DNA from 3 places in the Paenibacillus sp. FSL K6-1318 genome. Region 3 is predicted to be linked to each of the others. Evidence: predicted binding sites of a transcription regulator. Region 3 holds the regulator's gene; each other region holds the start of a gene.
What was found. The regulator Rex, encoded in region 3, represses fermentation and respiration genes when NADH is low (regulators of the CRP and FNR family bind a similar motif). The targets are predictions, from matches to a motif close to TTGTGAAATATTTCACAA.

Region 1: nadA (quinolinate synthase NadA) is a predicted target of Rex. The motif match lies at 2,479-2,496, and genes of this name have one in related genera.
Region 2: NYE45_RS28480 (cytochrome ubiquinol oxidase subunit I) is a predicted target of Rex. The motif match lies at 4,361-4,378, and genes of this name have one in related genera.

Annotation. Positions count from the first base shown of each region.
Region 1 is NZ_CP150270.1:63,751-71,130, forward strand. Features, by position in the region: gene hpt (hypoxanthine phosphoribosyltransferase) at 1-122, shown strand, start outside; gene ftsH (ATP-dependent zinc metalloprotease FtsH) at 223-2,268, shown strand; gene nadA (quinolinate synthase NadA) at 2,569-3,507, shown strand; gene nadB (L-aspartate oxidase) at 3,543-5,174, shown strand; gene nadC (carboxylating nicotinate-nucleotide diphosphorylase) at 5,171-6,037, shown strand; gene NYE45_RS00325 (type III pantothenate kinase) at 6,044-6,814, shown strand; gene hslO (Hsp33 family molecular chaperone HslO) at 6,888-7,380, shown strand, end outside.
Region 2 is NZ_CP150270.1:6,355,275-6,362,654, forward strand. Features, by position in the region: gene cydD (thiol reductant ABC exporter subunit CydD) at 1-1,822, opposite strand, end outside; gene cydB (cytochrome d ubiquinol oxidase subunit II) at 1,824-2,879, opposite strand; gene NYE45_RS28480 (cytochrome ubiquinol oxidase subunit I) at 2,824-4,239, opposite strand; gene NYE45_RS28485 (hypothetical protein) at 4,623-5,915, shown strand; gene NYE45_RS28490 (glycosyltransferase) at 5,915-6,910, shown strand; gene NYE45_RS28495 (glycosyltransferase family 4 protein) at 6,912-7,380, shown strand, end outside.
Region 3 is NZ_CP150270.1:4,178,570-4,185,949, reverse strand. Features, by position in the region: gene dinG (ATP-dependent DNA helicase DinG) at 1-2,103, shown strand, start outside; gene NYE45_RS18390 (redox-sensing transcriptional repressor Rex) at 2,322-2,975, shown strand; gene NYE45_RS18385 (amidohydrolase) at 2,962-4,266, shown strand; gene NYE45_RS18380 (DUF5590 domain-containing protein) at 4,306-4,836, shown strand; gene NYE45_RS18375 (hypothetical protein) at 5,259-5,786, shown strand; gene NYE45_RS18370 (AAA family ATPase) at 5,779-7,281, shown strand.

The DNA of each region.
Region 1 (7,380 bases), 2.7 Mb from region 3:
CTCATTACACAGGCTTTGACATTCCTGACGCGTTCATCGTTGGTTACGGTTTGGATTTTGCCGAGAAGTACCGGAACCTGCCCTATATCGGGATTTTGAAGCCGGAAGTCTACAGTAGCTAATATCCTGCCCGACCCAAGCCTTGAGCTGTTCTTGGCTTCTGTTGAGAAGCCATGTCGGGCTATGTTAAAATAATTAAAGTGTCTCGAGAGGAGGTAGGGGATGAATCGGTTCATCCGGAATTCTGGTTTTTATTTGATTCTTTTTTTAGTTGTGGTGGGGATAGTCCAGTTCGTCAGCAATGGCGGCGAAGCCACCGATAATCCTAGATATGATCAGTTGCGCACAGCGATCAAAGCCAACAATGTCTCTGAATTGACGGTTCAATTTAACGGTCAAACGTACCTCGTGACCGGTCAATACAAGAAGGCACCTGATGGCGCCAAATCAGAAAATTTCTCAACGTATATTCCTCCTACGGATGAGGCAATTAGTGAACTTGTAGCTGCAAGTGAAACTAACAATTTCCAATATCATCAGGAGCCAATGAAAGGTGACAGCATCTGGTTGACGTTGCTGACTTCCTTTATTCCTTTGATCATTATGTTCCTGCTGTTCTTCTTCCTGTTTAATCAGGCTCAAGGCGGCGGCGGTAAAGTAATGAACTTTGGTAAAAGCCGTGCTCGTCTCTATAACGAAGAGAAGAAGCGGGTTACATTTGAAGATGTTGCGGGTGCTGACGAAGAGAAACAGGAACTTGTTGAGGTTGTAGACTTCCTTAAGGATCCTCGTAAATTTGCGGCAGTAGGTGCACGGATTCCTAAGGGCGTATTGCTCGTAGGTCCTCCAGGTACTGGTAAAACGTTGCTCGCTCGTGCCGTTGCCGGTGAAGCGGGTGTACCATTCTTCAGTATTTCAGGTTCCGACTTCGTTGAAATGTTTGTTGGTGTCGGTGCATCACGTGTACGTGATTTGTTCGAAAATGCGAAGAAAAATGCGCCATGTATCATCTTTATCGATGAGATTGATGCTGTAGGACGTCAGCGTGGTGCTGGTCTTGGTGGTGGTCACGATGAACGTGAGCAAACACTCAACCAGTTGCTCGTTGAAATGGACGGTTTCGGAGCTAACGAAGGTATTATCATCGTAGCTGCAACGAACCGTGCAGATATTTTGGACCCTGCCTTGCTGCGTCCAGGACGTTTTGACCGTCAAATTACGGTTGACCGCCCTGATGTAAGAGGTCGTGAAGCTGTCCTGAAAGTACATTCCCGTAATAAACCACTGACCAAAGATGTGAAGATGGATATTATCGCAAAGCGTACAACAGGCTTCTCTGGTGCAGATTTGGAAAACCTCTTGAACGAAGCGGCATTGCTTGCAGCGCGTCGTAACCGTAAAGATATTTCCATGAAAGAAGTTGACGAAGCGATTGACCGTGTCATCGTCGGTACGGAGAAGAAAAGCCGTGTCATCAGTGATCGCGAGAAACGAATCGTTGCTTATCACGAAGCAGGTCATACCATTGTAGGATACTTCCTCGAACATGCTGATATGGTACATAAAGTGACCATTATTCCGCGCGGACGTGCGGGTGGATATGTAATCATGTTGCCAAAAGAAGACCGTATGCTGGTTACCAAGCAAGAATTGTTGGATAAAGTAACCGGACTCCTCGGAGGTCGTGTAGCTGAAGAATTGTTCATCGGAGAAATTGGCACTGGTGCATACAGTGACTTCCAGCAAGCGACAGGGATTGTTCGCAGCATGGTTATGGAATACGGTATGAGTGAGAAATTGGGACCTATGCAATTCGGAAGTTCACAAGGACAGGTATTCCTTGGTCGGGATATCGGTCATGAACAGAATTACTCAGATTCCATTGCTTACGAGATTGATCAGGAAATGCAACGCTTTATCAATGAATGTTATGAGAAATGTAAGGACTTGCTTGTTAAACATTCAAAAGAGATGCATCTGATCGCTCAAACTTTGCTTGAGGTAGAGACTTTGGAAATGGATCAGATCAAGCAATTGATCGAAACAGGTTCTTTGACGCCAAAAGCAGAGAATGACAATGATGGTGAAGGTACGCCAACTGAAGGCGGAGAGCCAATCATCGACAACATCGGTGATGTGCGTGTTCGCATTCAAGGTAAAGATGAAACGCCTGAGCCACCAGCTGGAGATATTCCGAACGAAGCACCGAATCTGGAAAAGGGTAATAACAATAACCCGGATGATGGCGGAACGAAGCCAACGTCTTAATGTATATTACATCTGGCTAGAATAGCAGGTGAAATCAAGAGAGCCCTCGGGCTCTCTTTTTTTTGTCCATTATTTTAAAAACGGATAGATAAAGATAAACGGGAGTTAGATGGCGAACCAGTTAGCAAACGGGTGGTTACGGCGCGGTTCTGGGCCTTTTTCATTTATTGACAGAGTCGTGAACGTTGTGTAAATTAGTTGTTAAACCGCTTGTGATTCGTTTCTCAAGCGAACATAACGACTTAGGTTAGCCCTACGAAACAGCGCATGACGCTGTCCCGATAAAGGAGAGGATCACAGGTGGAAGCTCTGGCTTTAGAGCGCAAGGCTGAGATGAACCGCGAGCTGCGTGAGCGGCTTATGGAGTTGAAGAAGGAACGTAATGCCATTATTCTTGCCCATTATTACCAACGTGACGAGGTACAGGAGGTTGCTGACTTCCGTGGAGATTCGTTTCTATTAGCCCAGAAGGCAGCACAAACAGATGCAGATGTGATCGTATTCTGTGGTGTTCACTTTATGGGTGAAAGCGCTAAAATTCTGGCACCCAACAAAACAGTTATTATCCCGGATGAGCGTGCAGGTTGCCCAATGGCAGATATGGTGAATGTGGATGGACTACGCAAATTGAAAGCACAACACCCTAATGCCAAGGTGGTTACGTATATCAACTCCTCGGCTGAAATCAAAGCAGAGACCGACATCTGTTGTACATCGGCGAATGCGGTCCGGGTTATTCAATCGGTGGATTCCGACGAAATTATCTGGGTACCGGATAAAAATCTGGGACACTATGTGCAGCAGCATACAGACAAGAAAATGATTATCTGGGAAGGCTACTGCAACACGCATGATATGCTCACAGTCAAAGATGTGGTGGAGATGAGAGCCAAGCATCCGAATGCAGAGTTTGTTGTCCATCCAGAGTGCCGCCCTGAAGTTGTAGAGATGGGTGATTTTGTAGGCAGTACAACAGCCATTCTGGAGTATTGCAAAAATTCATCAGCGAAGGAATTTATCGTTGGTACCGAAGATGGTACCGGATATCAGCTTCGTCTGGATAGTCCGGATAAACAGTTTCATTTTGCGACCAAGTTCCTCGTATGTCCCAACATGAAGGTGAACAACTTGAAGAAACTGGTGAAATGCCTGGAAACGATGAAGCCGCAAATCTATGTGCCACCGGCCGTTGCCGACAAAGCCAGAGAATCACTAGAGCGCATGTTGTTGGTGAAGTAGGATGCGCTACTCTTGCTCCAAGACAGGTGAATAACATGATACCGCAATATTTAGTTGATTTTGATCTGTCTGCGCTACCCATGGTAGAGACGGATGTACTGGTTATAGGCTCAGGAATTGCTGGTTTGTTCACCGCCATTAAGGCAAGTGAGCAACAACGCGTATTAATGATCACGAAGAAGTCATTACTTGAAAGTAACACCAGGTATGCGCAGGGAGGCATCGCTGCGGTTATTGCTGAAGATGATTCGCCTGCTTACCACTCGCAGGACACACTTGTAGCAGGAGCGGGCTTGTGCCGCTCCGAGGCGGTAGAAGTATTGGTGAATGAGGGTCCGGACGGAGTGAAGGAACTGATTCGTTTGGGTACGTTGTTTGACCTGGAGAACGGCGAGTTGGCGTTGACGCAGGAAGGTGCGCATAGCCACCGCCGTATTTTGCATGCCAACGGGGATGCAACGGGATATGAGATTGTACGTGCGCTTGCAGTCGAAGTGAATGAACACCCCGGAATTGAAGTATGGGATGAGCATTTTGTTATTGATCTGATTACGGATCGAGATCGAGGGGAATGCATCGGCGCTCTGATACAGAAGGATGATGGATCGAAGGTGTTTGTGAAGGCACAGGCAACCGTTCTCTGCTCTGGTGGGGCAGGGCAACTGTACCGATACACGACGAATCCGGATGTAGCTACTGCCGATGGTGTAGCCATGGCATACCGGGCTGGGGCTATCGTTCGTGACATGGAATTTATCCAGTTCCACCCCACATCTCTTTGTTATCCGGGGGCACCACGGTTTCTTGTGTCAGAAGCCGTACGCGGCGAAGGGGCATATTTACGCAATGTGAAGGGCGAACGCTTCATGGATCGATACCATGCCCAGCTTGAACTGGCACCACGTGATATCGTGGCACGAGCGATTGTTAGCGAGATGGAGTCTACCAACAGTACTTTTGTGTATCTTGACATTACACACGAACAGCCAGAAATGATCAAGCATCGATTCCCTACCATATATGAGACTTGTATGCGTTATGGATTGGATATGACAACGGACTGGATTCCCGTTGCACCTGCTGCCCATTACATGATGGGCGGAGTGAAAACGGATCTTAGCGGAGAGAGCAGCATCTCCCGGTTATTCGCTTGTGGTGAGGTATCTTCTACAGGAGTGCATGGAGCTAACCGTCTGGCAAGCAATTCCTTGTCAGAAGCGATTGTATTTGGCCGGAGAATTGTTGATCGCATTCATTCTCTTCCTCCGCTTGGTTCATTACAAGTAAGAGGAACTGCGACTGCATCTGTGGATATGACTAGCAAGATCATGAAAGAGCAAAAGCCAATATCGGAAAGACGCTTACGACTACAGAAAATGATGGTTCGTCAGGTAGGCTTGCGTCGGAATGGTGAGAACCTGCAGAAGGCTATGGACAAGCTGCAACAGGAATTGCAATTTTTTGACCAGACACTTGCCCATAAGGAAGAGCTGGAGTATGCCAACCTTCTGACCTGTGCCTGGTTAGTCACTAGCGGAGCATTACACCGCGAGGAGAGTCGGGGAGCTCACTATCGAGAGGACTTCCCGGCACGTGACGATATCGTGTGGCAGAAGCATAGTCTGCAGCAGCGAGAACAAGCGATTGTGGAGGAATTAATGTCATGATACTGAACGGATACAATGATGGGCTTATCGAATCAATCAAAAACTGGCTTCGGGAAGATGTTGGTGCAGGTGACGTTACAACGAGTGTAACGATCCCAGCAGGAAACCAATCCAAAGCCATTATACATGCCAAAGACAATGGTATTATTGCAGGCATGACCGTAGCCGAACTCGTATTTCAGGTAGTCGATCCTGGTCTTGTATTTACACCGAAGGTAACTGACGGAGACAAGGTTACGCATGGCACGATTCTGGCTGAGGTAGAGGGAAGTACACACTCACTGCTTACGGGGGAACGACTGGCACTTAACTTGCTGCAGCGTATGTCGGGAATTGCTACGCGTACGCGTACCTATGTGGATGTTCTGGATGGTCTTGAGACCAGGCTGGTGGATACACGTAAGACAACGCCCGGTCACAGGTTACTTGAGAAATACGCGGTACGCGTGGGTGGCGGAGCGAATCATCGATTTGGACTCTACGACGCCGTTATGATCAAGGATAACCACATCAAGGGCGCAGGCGGAATTACCGAAGCGGTACAGCGTGCACGAACAAGTATTCCACATACGATGACGATTGAAGTGGAGACGGAGAATCTGGAGCAGGTGAGAGAAGCCTTGCAAGCCGGGGCAGATATCATTATGCTGGATAACATGCATCCAGATCGGATGCGTGAAGCGGTTGATCTCATTCGTGAGCAGGCCCCGCATGTGAAGGTTGAAGCATCAGGTAACGTCTCTCTCCAGACCATTCGTGGAATTGCAGAGAGCGGTGTGGATGTAATTTCGGTTGGCAGGTTAACCTATTCTTTAGAGAGCCTGGATATCAGCCTGGATTTAAATGAAAAGAAAGAGGGGTGAACCTCTTTGATTCTAGTTGTAGACGTGGGGAACAGCAATATGGTGCTCGGCGTATATCAAGGCCGGGAGTTGCTGCACCACTTTCGTCTGAGTACATCACGTCAGTCAACAGTGGATGAATACGGCGTATTGATTTATAATTTATTTCATATGTCCGGCATCAGGGCAAGCGACATCGAAGGTGTAATCATCTCATCTGTGGTTCCGCCACTGGTGAATGTGATCGAAGCGATGTGTGAGAAATATGTGGGCAAAAAACCGTTACTCGTTGGGCCTGGTATCAAAACCGGCCTGAACCTGCGATACGAGAATCCACGTGAAGTGGGTGCAGATCGCATTGTTAATGCAGTGGCAGCCGTTGAGAAGTATGGCGGCCCTCTCGTCGTGGTCGATTTCGGTACTGCAACGACCTTTGACTGTATTGACGACAAAGGTCATTACCTGGGGGGAGCCATTGTACCTGGAATTCACATTGCCACCGAAGCGCTCTACGAGCGGGCATCCAAGCTGCCTCGTATTGAGCTGGAGAAACCCAAGAAGGTCATTGGGCGTAATACTATTCATGCGATGCAAGCGGGCATTATCTATGGCTATGCAGGACAGGTAGATGGTATTGTAGAGCGCATTCGCGAAGAAATGGGAGCTAAGCCCAGAGTCATTGCAACGGGTGGTCTCGCTACACTAATCGCGGAAGAAACCCGTAGTATAGAGGAAGTTGATCCGCTGCTTACGCTTGAAGGGCTGCGTATTATATATGAGCGGAACCGGGAAAGGTGAGCATAGAGACGGCATACAGCGGGCTGAGATTACAGCTTAAGTGTTGTGCCGTTTTTTCTGTGTTACTACTATTATGGCGATACGCCAAAGGAGGCTGAATGACTTGGAAAACAACAACAAGCATGACCGGTTAATTCGTGGTACAGCAATGAATGGAAAGGTAAGAGCCTTTGCTGTCCAGACGACACAACTGGTTGAGGAACTACGCAGAAGACATGATACGTTTCCCACGGCTACAGCTGCCATGGGGCGTACGGTTACAACAGCAGCTATTATGGGTGCGATGCTCAAAGGTGATGAGAAGCTAACGATACAAGTCAACGGTGATGGCCCCATTGGACAGATTGTAGCTGATGCCAATGCGAAAGGTGAGGTGCGGGGTTATGTTTCTAATCCGCATGTACATCTGCCAAGCAATAGTGTGGGAAAACTGGACGTTGCAGGCGCAGTTGGAACCGAAGGCTTCATCAACATAACGAAGGATTTGGGATTGAAAGAGCCATACCGTGGCAGTGTGCCTATTATTTCAGGAGAACTGGGCGAAGACTTTACGTACTATTTTGCCC
Region 2 (7,380 bases), 2.2 Mb from region 3:
CTGCCACTGTGCCGCCATCCATGACAATAATCCGATCCATATGCGGCATCCAGTGCAGACGATGGGTAGCCAAAAATACAAGTTTGCCTTCAAACAGCGGCAGCATCGTCTGTTTCAACTCATACTCTGTTTCCACATCCAGATGTGCTGTCGGTTCATCGAGCAGCAGGATGTTCCGTTGACTAAGCAAGGCCCTTGCCAGCGCCACCCGTTGCTCCTGCCCACCACTGAGCTGTCTGCCGCCAGCCCCAATGAGCTCATGCAGCCCACCGGATAATGAGGTCAGAAGCTTGGTTAATCCAGCTGCGCTAATGGCCTTCGCCACTTCCGCATCCGATGCCTCCGGCATGTAGAAACGAACGTTGTCGGCCAGACTTCCACTAAAGATATACGGATGCTGTGGGATAGCTGCCGTCTGTCTTCGCCAGGATTCGAGCATATCCGGTGTAATCGACTGTCCGTTGGCTAATACTTGCCCCGATGTAGGCAACTGGAAACCAGCCAATACATCAATCAACGTGGACTTGCCCGCTCCGCTGGCGCCAATAATACCGATTTTGCCGAGACCTGTAATCTGAAATGTAACATCCTTTAGCGAAGAAGGACCTTCATCATCATGCCGTACCTGTACATCCGTTAGTGCCAATCTGCTATTCTCATTCCAGAAGGACACCGAGGAAAAGGAAGAAGCAAGATCAGGAGTAGTAGAAGCAGCATCAAGATGACCCACAGGCGTTTTATCGTTCAACACCACGCGTATGGTCGAAGTGTCGGTTTTCCTTTTCAAAAATAATGATGATGTAGATTCAGCTTTGTCCTCTGCCGTAACCGGATGCGCAACAACATTTGCATAAGCTTCTTTCTGTTTCTGTTCAGCGGCTTTCCCCCGTTCAATCACCTGATTAATGGCTGCTCCGGCTTCCTTACCGTCCAATGTGGCATGATAATCAGCACCGAGCATACGTACAGGCAGGAAATATTCGGGTGCCAGAATCAGTACCGTCAGTGCAGGTCCGAGCAGCATATGTCCCTCCGTCAGACGTAATCCCAGACCAACCGCCACGGAAGCAACGGACAGCATCGTGAAGAAATCGAGTGCAAACGAAGAGAGAAAGGCCATGCGCAGAGTAGACATCGTCGCCTTCCGATACCGCTGACTGACCCGCAGAATCGACCCTTCGTGTGTTTTGCTCTGTCCCAACGTTTTCAGCGTTTCTAGACCCCGCAGGGTATCGACAAAATGGTTAGCAAGTGCTTTGTAGGATCGGAATTGTCCGTCTATCTTCCGCTGCGCAGCAAGACCAATCAGAATCATGAACACGATCAGGATCGGGAGTGTCAGCATAAGAATAACCCCGGACATCAGATCCAGCTTGAACACATACAGCAAAATAACGAAGGGGGTGAACCCCATGCCCAGCATGCGAGGAATAAATAGTTCCAAATACGTCTTGTATTGAGCTGTCCCCTCACGTGCCAGCGTAACCAGATGGCCTGTGCCCTCTGTCTTGGCATAACGCGGCCCGAGCCTGAACCACTGCTCCACCATCTGTCTGCGCAGATCGGTCCCTGTCTTCTCCGCGTATCGTGAAGTCACGAGTTGTAACCAGAAGGATAGGGCATAGCGGGCGGCAAAAGCAGCCAGGAACAGCAGCAGTACAGGATACTGCTCCGTTACGGATGAACCTTCAAACAATGCCGTGATGGCCTGTGCCAGCCATTTGGCTTGCATAATGATCGTCATCGCCTGTAGCAGCACCAGCGCTGAGGCCAGCGCAAGTACCGGCCGGATGCCCGGCAGCTTCATTAGCCCCCGTCCCATATCAGTACTCCAGGTGGTGCTGCTCGTTGAGACGTTTGCGGAAGATATAATAACTCCAGATCTGATAACCGAGAACAAACGGCAGCAGTGTGCAAGCTACAATGGTCATTACTTTCAATGAATACGCACCAGATGCGGCGTTGTATACGGTCAGGTCATACGCCGCTCCAAAGGAACTCACCATCACTCTTGGGAACAGTCCGATAAAGACCGAGGCAAAGGCAATCGCAATCACTGCCCCTGTCATACCGAAAGCCCAGCCTTCACGCTTCTGACGAACGAAGTAGGCCGCAAGTGCAAGCGAGACTGCTCCAAGTACAACCATAATCCAGAGGGCCCAGCCGCGTACGGCGAACACATCAGTCATCATATACGTCATTAACGTGTAAACAGCGAGCAGTGCAGCCAGCGGCAACATCAATTTTTGCGCTGTATTCAAGGCACGCTCTCGGAGTTCGCCAACTGTTCGTAGTGATGCAAACAACAAGCCATGAACCAGACACAGCAACGTTACGCTTAAGCCACCAATCACGGTGTACGGATTAACGATATCGAAAAATCCTGCGCGCAACTGCATCTCCCCATCAATGGGCAGCCCCTTCATGAACGTGGCAAAGACTACGCCAAACAGGAAAGGCAGGAGCGCGCTGGATACCACAATAATGATATCCCATGTTTTGCGCCAGCGCTGCTGTTTCATTTTACTGCGGAATTCGAAGGCAACCCCGCGACCAATCAAGGCGAGTAACACGACCACAAGCGGTAGGTAGAAACCACTGAACATCGTGGCATACCAGTGCGGGAAGGCAGCAAACATCGCTCCCCCTGCTGTAATCAGCCATACTTCGTTGCCATCCCAGAACGGACCGATCGAGTTGATCAGGGTCCGGCGTTCACGGTCTGTTTTGGCGATAATACCTGTAGACATCCCCACACCAAAATCAAAACCTTCCAAAAAGAAGAACCCGACAAACAATACGGCAATCAGCAAAAACCACAACTCACTTAGTGACAACGGAATAACCTCCATCCACGCCGAACGGGTCGGCCGATTCATCGTGATCTTCCGGCTTCTCGACCGCAAACGGTCCTGCTTTGATCTCACGTACGAACAGGTATACCATCACGATTCCGAGAACCGTATAAGCAGCGGTAAAAGCGATGGTCGAGAACAGGATCATTCCTGCGGATACGTTCGGCGAGACCCCGGCTTCGGTTGTCATATAGCCAAATACTGTCCATGGCTGTCTTCCTACCTCGGTCATAATCCAACCTGACGTATTAGCGATAAACGGCAAAGATATGGCAAATACCATCAGACGCATAAACCATTTTCCAGCGATCTCCAGCTTCTTACGCATAGCCAGAAACGTACCGTACAGAGCCAGCACAATCATCAAACCACCCGCTGCGATCATAATGCGGAAACTCCAGAATGTTGTCCGTACCGGCGGGATGTAGTCCCCCGGTCCATACGTCTGTTCATACTCTGCTTGAAGTTCCTTCATGCCTTTGACACTACCGGAGAACTTGCTGTAGGACAGATAACTGAGCAATCCAGGGATTTTGATCTCACCCGTGTTCTCCTGTTTATCCGGATCGATAAAGGCGACCACCGTCCATGGTGCCGGATCTTCTGTCGTCGTCCATGTGCCCTCACTGGCTGCCATCTTCATCGGCTGCGTCTCCACCAGATATTGCGCCTGGAAATGCCCCGAGAAAGCGACGCCGAATGAGGAAACAAGAGCGATAATGATCGCAATATTAAACGATTTGCGGAAGATCTCCACATCCTGCTTCTTCATCAATTTGTAGGCACTGATCCCGGTTACGACAAATGCCCCTGTCATTAATGCCCCAAAGATTGTATGTGGGAACTCCACGAGAAGCTGACCATTCGTGATGAGTGCAAAGAAATCATTCATCTCGGCTCGGCCGTTGTTAATCTCAAACCCGACAGGATGCTGCATAAATGAATTGGCTGCCAGAATCCACAGCGCGGACAGGAATGTACCAACGAACACCAGCCAGATACAGGCCAGATGCACTTTTTTGGACAAACGATCCCACCCGAATATCCACAATCCAATAAATGTAGACTCCATAAAAAACGCCAATAGGGCTTCAATAGCCAGTGGCGCACCAAACACATCCCCGACAAATCGGGAGTACTCTGACCAGTTCATACCGAACTGAAACTCTTGCAGAATACCTGTGACTACCCCGACGGCAAAGTTAATCAGGAACAGTTTGCCCCAGAACTTGGCCATCGTTTTGTAGATCTCCTTACCCTTAACAACGTACAACGTCTCCATAATCGCAACCAACAGTACAAGACCAATGGATAGCGGCACAAAAAAGAAATGGAAAATCGTTGTAAGTGCATATTGGATACGCGATAACATAATCGGATCCATACCGTTACCCCTTCTTTCTGTTCACTTCGCAGTATGCGTATTTGGCATTGAAGCTGCACCTTCGCTGTCTGTCCACCAAATACGTTGATGAACGTATTGTGCCAGATTACCTATTTTATACATGTGAGAATTATCACAATCTACGTGTTTAGAGCAAAAAAAAGTGATCCTGGTCACACAAAAGATAAAAATCAGCCTATTACCACAGCTTGCCAACTTCATGTATTCATGGAAGATACTCATGTTTGGGACGGAATGCCCATATGTTAGTCTCAGGCATAACATGCGAAGTGCCGTGAGGGCTTTACATATGAAGTGAAAGCATGAAGCACATGCAGAGAGAATGAAGCACCATATTTCAGTCAAGGTGAGGTGAACAATTCATGGAAAATCCTGCACCGCTACCGAATTTAGCCCCCGAAGTCAGCCCGGATGAGGCTACTACGGTACAGCCCCCTGTCCGGTATGTTGTCTTCCCTCGCAAAGGAGGCTGGTCATCCTTTCCCTATCCCGATATTGCTGCGCTGCTGTCGATCGAGGGAGATGTCTACTATGTCAGCAGTCTGACGCAAACAGAGGATGTACCTCCGGTCATCACCGTGATCTCCCTTCCTGAAGCCGAGCAGCTATTACTGGAACCACGAACCGTTGCGGTCGTTACCCATCCCTACTGGCTCATGGCTACAGCTTCGCTGGAGCCGGAGCTATGTATTGTCCTGCTCCCTGAGCCAGCTGGAGATGAAGCAGCCTCTCCTTTATGGGAAAGCAGTATCTCCAAACTGGTCGGTATCGCCGATCTGGTGGGTACCTCCTCCGAAACACGATATATGAAGCTGCTTTTCCAAGGTGTACGCGCTATCTGGCTAGGAGGCGAAGACCCTACACCTGCGGGTGCGATGCAAAAGGATGATCTCGAAGTCCCTCTCCGGGACTACGAACTGTTCTTCCTGCATGCGCTACGACAGATCCTCTCAGGCACTCCGGATAGCGTCACCCTGCTTCAATGCAGTGTACGTGCCGACTTCTACCGGCAGCTCCGAGCCAAAGCAGGTGCCCATGAAACGATATCCTTTTTGCTGGCAGCCTATGAGTACTTGCTTGAAGATCCTCGGGCTATCCATTCACTTCAAGAGGCATTCTCCCATGCGGTCTTGAATGGTCGCAGTGACTGTGTAGTCTCCCACTATAGATTCCTGTCTGCCATCCATGCCCGGGCCGGGAAATTGGAAGACGCCCTGCTGGTGTATGGAATCAGTGCAGGCGACGAACAGGAACGACATCATTATGAACAGCTCTGTCGCTGGCTTGAGGCGGGAGAAGATCAACTTGTACGAGCGGAATTACTGCGTATTAACGATGATTACGGAACCGCCTTGCGTATCCTGGACGAACTTGGCGGAGAAACGGCGAGACATTGGAAATTCCGCATTTATCAGGAGACTGGACGTGTGGAAGAGGCACTGGCTCTTGTTCATGCAGTTGATATTCAGGATGATGCCAGTCGCCGGGACTATCAGCAGTTATCCGGAAGTGCGCTGGCTCTGCGAGGGGAGCGACACGGGGCAGTCCGACATTTTCTCGAAACAGCACTGGAGGATGAAGATGCGCTCGCCCGGATTGTCGAGCTGGAGCTGTTGGATTATGCTGTACAGCAATTGCTTGGGGAGGTGCCATGATGCTGGACCCGAAGAAGCGTAGACAACAGGTGAATGGGCCGATGGTGCACAGGGATATCCGAACCGAAACCACTTACACGCCAACTGAAACAGTCGATCGAACAACACATACAGACGCATTGGAAAATGGTGATCACACCCCGGATCATGCACAACCAACGCAGGACATCCGAAGCCAAGTGCATCACTGGGGCGACACACAAGGTCAGGAAGAACAGAGTGCAGCTATAACACAAGAGGAAACAAGTGTATTCAAAGAGCCCTTCTCCATTCGTCGGGTTCGCAAAAGCAAAGGCAACAAGCTGACCGCCATGCTCCAGGTTCGCAATGAACGTGGCCGATACCTTGAAGAGGTACTGCATGATCTGAGTGAATTCGTGGATGAGATCGTGATTGTGGACGATGCCAGCACAGACGGAACACCGGACATATGCAAAGCCTATTCAAAGGTGGTCCGTCTGGAAGTACTGGAGAAACCGCTGTTCGCCGAGGAATGGCGGCTTCGCAACACCTTATGGCAAGCGGCTGCGGGAACATGTCCCGACTGGTTGCTCTCAGTTGATGCGGATGAGCTGTACAGCTCAGAGGCCAAGAAAGCCATACGCACTCTGATTAATCAGGAGTATGCGGACTGGTTTGCATTTCGTTTCTACGATATGTGGGGTGGCCGGACTCACTATCGGGAAGATGATCTTTGGTGTCTGCATAAACGGCATACCGCTTCACTTGTACGGTATATGCCTGGATATCCTTATTTTTATCCACAACAGAATCATCACGTTCCCCGCCTTCCCTTGTCCTGCACCGTATTGCCCGGGGTTAGCACGGAGCTGAAGGTTCAGCATCTCGGCTGGGCCGGTAGCCTGGAGGATCGGGTTCGTAAATATTTGCGCTACAAACGTATTGATCCTAGTGGTGAATGGGGCAATCTTGCACACTACGAGTCGATTCTCGATCCTGAACCTCGGCTGGTTCCTTGGAAGGAGGGACAGTGAAATGGGCGTGGTGAGTATTCTGACGCATAGCTTCACCGATGGATACAACCGGGAATTCGGCCGGGTATTTGGCGGTGGACTGGAGCGCTACATTTTGGATCTGTGCAGTGTCATCCGTGGGCTCGGACACATTCCCGAGGTTCATCAGCTCTCTTATTTTGAAGCGTTTCAGACGCGGACAGAGCAGATTGATGTATTTGGCTATGCGTATGACATGAATGATGTGCCCGAAGCCTTTGACCGGATGGCCGCCGCGGCGCGCGGCCCTGTGATCTATGCGAGCTGTCTGTGGCAACCCATCACCTACAAACCCGGCAGTCTTGGCATCTGTCACGGCATTAACTGGGATCGTCCCGGACTGCCACTGGACACCAAACAACAAGTAGCAGAACACATTCAGCTGGCTCTGGATGGACTTGTGCGCATCGTGTCTGTGGATTCCCATTTCCAGACCTTTTGCCGGGCCGCTT
Region 3 (7,380 bases):
CTGAAGGATACGCTGGATCATTATGAAGAGCGCGAAGCGCAGACTCAGATGTTCAGCAGTGTAAGGCAGGCTTTGGACGAAGAGAAGCATCTCTTGATCGAGGCTGGAACAGGTACCGGTAAATCTCTGGGGTATCTGTTGCCTGCTATTTACGAAAGTGTGAAGCAAGAACAGAAAGTCATGGTCAGTACGCATACGATCAATCTGCAGGAGCAATTGAGAGAGCGGGACATTCCAATGCTGACCCAAGTGGTTCCGTTTCCGTTTAAGGCTGCTGTATTCAAAGGACGTGGACATTACCTGTGCCTGCGCAAATTTGAACACAAAATCAATAAACGTGAATTCGCCACACCCAAAGAGGATTATTTCACAGCCGCTCAGATGATCGTCTGGCTTACGCAGACCGAAACTGGAGATGATGAGGAACTTAACCTTAGCGGACGCGGTGGGGACTTCTGGGAGACCGTACAGAGCGAATCCGAGTCATGTCTGGGAAGATCCTGTCCATGGTTCCGCAAATGTTTCTATCATCGTGCCAAACATGAGGCCGGGTTGTCTGATATTGTAATCACCAATCACTCCAAATTATTTACGGATGTCAAAGCAGCACATCAGCTGCTGCCAGCCTATGAGAGTCTGGTGATCGATGAGGCCCATCATCTGGAGGATGTAGCTGGTAAGCATCTTGGAATGCATATGAAATATTTCACGTTGGTTCATACACTGACCCGTCTGTTTAAAGACAGTCGTAATGGTCAGCTGCCTATGCTTCGTTCGCAGTTATCCGGGCATGAAAATTCGGTGCAATGGGGCTCCATGGTGGATCAGATGTTCCCACTCGCTCTTGAGGTTAAGGAGTTATGGGATCGCATGAGCGATGCCCTGTTCGGGCTGTTGCCTGAACGAAGTGATGCTTCACCGGGAGAGACGGGGCAATTTTCCCTGCGACTGAAGGCTTCTCAGAAACCTGCGAAATGGCAGGAGTTGCAGGATCTGGAGAACCAGATCTATGTGACACTGGGCGATTTGGTTCGCAAAGGGGACAAATTGTTGCTTGAGGTGAAGGAAGATCAGGATGATTATCAATCGGATAGCCTGATCACGGACATCACAGGATTGCTGAAAGATCTGACCACGTTGAAGGAGAATCTACGGTTCTTCATGCGTATGGATGATGCCAAAACGGTGTACTGGATGGAAGCCAGCGGCCAGTTCCGCAGCAAATCGCTTCAGCTGTATGCTGTACCTGTAGATGTCAGTGCACAACTTAAGGATTTGTTTTTTGACAAAAAGAAAAGCGTTGTGCTTACATCGGCTACGCTCTCTGTCGATAAGTCATTCCAGTTCATGATTGAGCAGCTTGGCTTGCAGGAAGCCGCCGATAATAATCGGCTGTTAACGTCGATGCTGCCATCACCTTTCAACTATCGTGATCAGGCACTTCTGGTGATTCCGCGTGATTTCCCGAGTGTGAAGGGCAGTGTGGGTGATGCGCACTTTGTTAATATGCTGGTGCAATCCCTCGCAGAGACAGCAATTGCCACCCGTGGACGCATGATGGTTCTGTTTACTTCATACAAGATGTTGCGACAGGTCTATGATCCGCTCAAGGAGGCGCTGTCTGGTAACGACATCTCGTTGCTGGGGCAAGGCGTGGACAGTGGAAGCCGCTCCAAGCTTACTCGCAGGTTCCAGGATGCCAAAGCTACGGTACTTCTGGGCACAAGCAGCTTCTGGGAGGGTGTAGATATCCCGGGTGATGCGCTAACCTGCCTCGCTATTGTAAGATTGCCGTTCCAGCCACCGAATCATCCGCTGGTGGAAGCCAAGAGTGAGTTGCTCCAGGAGCAAAAGAAAAATCCGTTCATGAAATTGTCCGTGCCGCAAGCGGTCATTCGTTTCAAGCAGGGATTTGGCCGATTGGTGCGTACCGCGAAGGACAGAGGAATTGTGATTGTCTATGATACACGCGTAATTGAAGCGTACTATGGCAAATTCTTTTTATATTCATTACCTGGTCCCAAAATGGAGCATATGCTCACAGAGCAAATGGTTCCACGAATTACCGAATGGTTGGAAAAACCTGCTAAAGAACAAGAATAATAGTTGTTTTGTTCGTTATATCATTGCATGACGCTACAGTTTGGCGTTAAACTTTATGAGATCTTTCCGTTTGCGAATAAAGCAGTTGCACGTAAGAACTTATAACCTAAATTACAAGGAGCATTCTGTATAAAAAGTCACTTCTATCTTTGAATTTATACAGAATGCTCATCTTTTCATCTATTATTTTATCGTGGGCTTGGTAAGGGGGAGCAAGAATGAAATCAGATAAAATTTCGGAAGCGGTGGTACGACGTCTGCCTGTATACTTGCGTTATTTGAGCGAGTTGCATCAGCGTGAGGTGGCTACGGTGTCTTCTCAAGAGCTTGGACAGAGACTGGATCTGAATCCGGCCCAAATTCGTAAAGACTTGGCTTACTTCGGTGATTTTGGTCGAAAAGGGATCGGGTATGATGTATCCTACTTGATCGAGAAAATTCGTCACATCCTCAAAATCGATCAGCAAATTAATGTGGCTCTGGTGGGAGCGGGTAATCTCGGACAGGCCTTGTCCAACTACAACGCTTATCTGAAAGACAACATGAAGATTGTGGCTGTATTCGATGCATACGGACCGAAGATTGGAAGTCAAATCAACAGTTTGACAGTGAAACCAATGAATGAATTGACGGAAGCGGTGAAAACGGATAACATTCGCATCGGGATTATCACGGTTCCGGATACGGAAGCCCAAAATGTAGCCGATCAGCTTATTGAATCGGGAATTGAAGCGATCCTCAATTTTGCACCAACAATTCTAAAAACACCGCCGCATATCCGCATTCATCATGCTGACTTTACGACGGATCTGCTTAGTTTGGCCTATTACTTGGAGACTGGAAAGGACGACGAGGAAGATGACAACAAATAGATGGGTAATTCACAACGGCAAATTTGCCGTTAATGAAGGCGCAACATGGAATGTCGTTCAAGGTTACATGGTTGTTGATAATGACAAGATTGTGCATATTGGTGAGACATTGCCGGATGGAGACGAAAACTGTACCAAAGTGGATGGAAAAGGACTGTTCTTCCTGCCGGGTCTGATCAATACGCATGGTCATGCAGCGATGTCGCTGCTCAGAGGTCATGGAGATGATCTTGCGTTACAAGTTTGGTTGCAGGAAAAAATGTGGCCGATGGAAGCGAAAATGACTTCGGAAGATGTATACTGGGGAACTTCACTGTCGGTGCTTGAAATGTTGAAAGGCGGGACTACAGCTTTTCTGGACATGTATGATCACATGGACCAAGTGGCTAAAGTTGTGGAACAATCCGGCGTTAGAGCAGCACTGGCACGCGGTGTAATTGGTTTGTGTTCGGAAGAAGAACAATTGCGGAAGCTGGAGGAGTCGGCTGCGTTTGCACGTGAGTGGAATGGACAGGCCGATGGTCGCATTACAACCGTAATCTCGCCACACGCACCATATACATGCCCTCCAGACTACATAGAGAAGCTTGTACAGGTCGCGAACGATCTAAACCTTCCCCTTCATACACATATGTCGGAAACGCTTCGTGAAGTCGAGCAGAACGTTACAGACTACGGATTGCGTCCTGTGGCACATCTGGAGAAACTGGGCTTTTTCTCCCGTCCATCCCTGGTTGCACATGCGGTGCATCTGAATGACGAAGAGATTGAAATTCTGGCCCGTCATGATGTCGCTGTATCCCATAACCCGGGTAGTAACCTGAAACTGGCTTCCGGTGTTGCGCGGGTACCTGATTTGCTGAAAGCAGGAGTTACTGTGTCACTCGGAACAGACGGACCGGCAAGTAACAACAACCTGGATATGTTCGAGGAAATGAGACTGGCTGCATTGATCCACAAAGGCGTGTCCGGTGACCCGACTGCAGTACCAGCAGGCGAAGCGCTATTGCTTGGAACGTCATATGGCGCCAAATCCATTTTCTTGAATAATACCGGAGCACTCAAGGTAGGCATGAAGGCTGATTTTATCGCTCTGGACATTGAACAGGCACATTTCTATCCGCATACAGACCTGATCTCACATACGATCTACTCGGCTTCTGCCAAAGATGTGGAGCACGTATGGGTGGATGGAAAACAAGTGATTAAACATGGCGAATGTCTGACGTTGGATGAAGAGCGCATTTTGCGTGAGTCTCAATTGGCATTTGATGGTCTGCTTGCTCGTTAATTGCAGCACAGCGCATCATAGGGAAAGGAAGTTCGGCTTTTGAAGAAAAAAAAGAAGTGGATATGGATTTCGCTACTTGCACTGGTTCTGATTCTGTTTGGACTTCAGCGTTATTACGTCTATGTCACGCAGGACCAGCGCAAGGAAGAAGCACTTGCCATACAGGCAGCACAGGAGCAACTGGGCATTACATCCTATGATGAATTGCGAAAGTACATCTGGGGAGATAAAGAAGGCTCTGATAACATCTACTGGACCCTGATCGGCAAAAACAAGGATAACCAGGATGTGATGGTCTGGGTTAAATTCGACGCAAACAATCAACCTGCTACAGGGGCAAACGCTATACACAGCGAGCTGCTGCAGAACGGCATGTCCGAAACGCAAATACGCAATCGCTTCAGTTCTGAAGTTCCTGCCGGTGAGATTAAGCGAATCATGCCCGGAGTTGTGAATGGGATATATGTGTGGCAAGTATATTATAAGGACGGCACGCATAACCACTATCGCTTTTATCGTTTTAGCAATGGAGAACAGGTGGACCTGGTCTATACTCTCCCGAACAGCTAGAACACATAGAGTGATTAGCTAATGAATTAATGATTAGAAAGAACCGGCAGACGGATTTCCGACTGAACCGGTTCTTTGTGTTGTCTGTAGACATATTTGATTTAAATTAATCAATTTTATAATACCTTTAGCTGCTTCAATCAAGGGTAGATATAGATCAAAACGATTCAATTTGTCTATATCTAGTTACAAATATCTATGTTTAGTGAGTTATGAAAAAGATTTAAATAGTTAAAATTAATAATTTATTCATATTTTCGCCTTCGAAATTGTATATACGATGTGATATACTCAGTTATGTACTCAAAGTTACATTTCAAACAAATAATCCTGTCGAAATTTTCGCAGGAGTCTATGTGCACATATTCGTATTATACCAATAAGCCAGTAGGTTAGGCCAATATCTGGGAGGGGTAATTCACTTGAAGCTAAAAGTATTGCCTATTGCTTTAACTGCCGTCATTTCAGCCGTTGTGTTGTTTGGAGGTTGGTTTGTGTATCGTCAGGTGGCTATGCAGAATCCGATTGAAAAGATGGTTACCCAGTACGATGGAGTCAATGACGTTCAATTAACTATTAACCGCAATGACGTACAATTGAAACTGGATCTGCAACCGGATGTTGATCTGGGCAGACTGGTACAATATATTCACAAAGAAGGACAGACCCTAATTGGAACACGTTCACTTAAGTTGGATGTCGTGGATCATTCCAGTGAAGCACTGGAGAGTTGGTGGGGGGATGCGATGTTTACCGTAGCTCAGGCGATGGAGAACAAGCAGTACACCGAGATTACACCGACGCTGTCCAAGATGGCGACCAATGGAATTAAGGTAAATACAGCGATGGATGACAACAATGTATATGTCAGTCTCAGAGACGGAGATGCCAGCAAGTTTATTATTCTGCCGCGTGTGCCCGGTCAGATAGGAGTGTGGCCTAATGCCTAAGTGGACAAAAGAAGTTGCCATCGGATTTTTTCCCGTGTTGATTATTTTCCTTGCTTTTACTGGTGTTAATATTGTTCCGATTCTGATTGCAGCGGTGCTTGTCGGAGCTTTGCTGTTCATGATGCAAATGCGCGGCGGGATTACCGTAGGTGCTGCACAGGAGCGTAAACGGAAGAAAAAAGGACCTTCAAAACTTACATTTGAAGAAATTGGAGGACAGGACAGTGCCAAGCAAGAATTGCGTGAAGCACTTGACTTTCTCATCAAACATGAAGAAATTCGGAAGTTCGGGATTCGTCCGTTAAAAGGCATCTTGCTGACGGGCCCTCCAGGGACTGGGAAAACGTTGATGGCCAAGGCTGCTGCCCATTACACGGATTCTGTTTTCGTAGCAGCATCAGGTAGTGAGTTCGTGGAAATGTATGTTGGTGTGGGTGCCAGCAGAATTCGGGATTTGTTCAAGGACGCGAGAACCCGTGCGACCAAGGAAAATAAGGAAAATGCCATTATATTTATCGATGAGATCGATGTCATTGGGGGTAAACGTGAAGGCGGTCAACAGCGCGAGTATGATCAGACGTTGAATCAGCTCTTGACGGAAATGGACGGAATCTATTCTTCTGATACGCCAAGAATCTTGGTTATCGCTGCAACGAACCGCAAAGAAATGCTGGATAGCGCTCTGACACGTCCAGGACGTTTTGACCGTCATATTCAGGTGGACTTGCCAGATAAGAAAGGCAGAAAACACATACTGGAGCTGCATGCAGTCAATAAACCTCTTTTGGAAGGGGTCAGCCTTGAGAAAACAGCGGAAGAATCGTATGGTTTCTCCGGTGCACAGCTCGAAAGTGTTATGAACGAAGCGGCAATATACGCCATGCGGGACGGGTTGTTAAACATTGAACAGCGGCACTTGTCCCTGGCAATTGATAAAGTCATGATGGGTGAGAAGACAGACCGTGAATCCAGTGTGGAAGAGAAGAAAAGGGTCGCCATCCATGAATTGGGACATGCCATTATGGCTGAACTCGTTCGTCCAGGCAGTGTAAGCCAGGTGGCACTCAGTCCACGTGGGCAGGCTCTGGGATATGTACGTCATAACCCGCAACAGGAACAGTTCCTCTATACGAAGCGCTTCCTGGAAGAGCAGATCATGATTGCACTCGGAGGAGCGGCTGCGGAGGAAATGTACTACGGTGGACGTTCAACTGGGTCACGCAATGACTTTGATCAGGCGACCAATGTGGTGCAGACGATGATGGCTTCCGGATTGACTTCACTTGGTATTGTGAACATGGATATGGTCACAACTGAGGAGCTCATGCGGGAGAATAAATTGATTTTGCAAGAACTTATGGAGCAGACAAAACGGTTGCTTGAAGAACAACGGACAATTTTCGACAATTCCCTCGACATCCTGATTCGTGAGGAAGTATTGTCTGGGGAGCAATTTCGTTGTCAATTTCGTGACAGTGCCCTTTTACCAGCATAATTTATTTATGCTGGTTATTTTTTTTTACATTTCACTCGTGCTAAGATATTATTATATGTTGGGTCGAAATTTGTAATTTTCGGCGAACAGGGTACAATA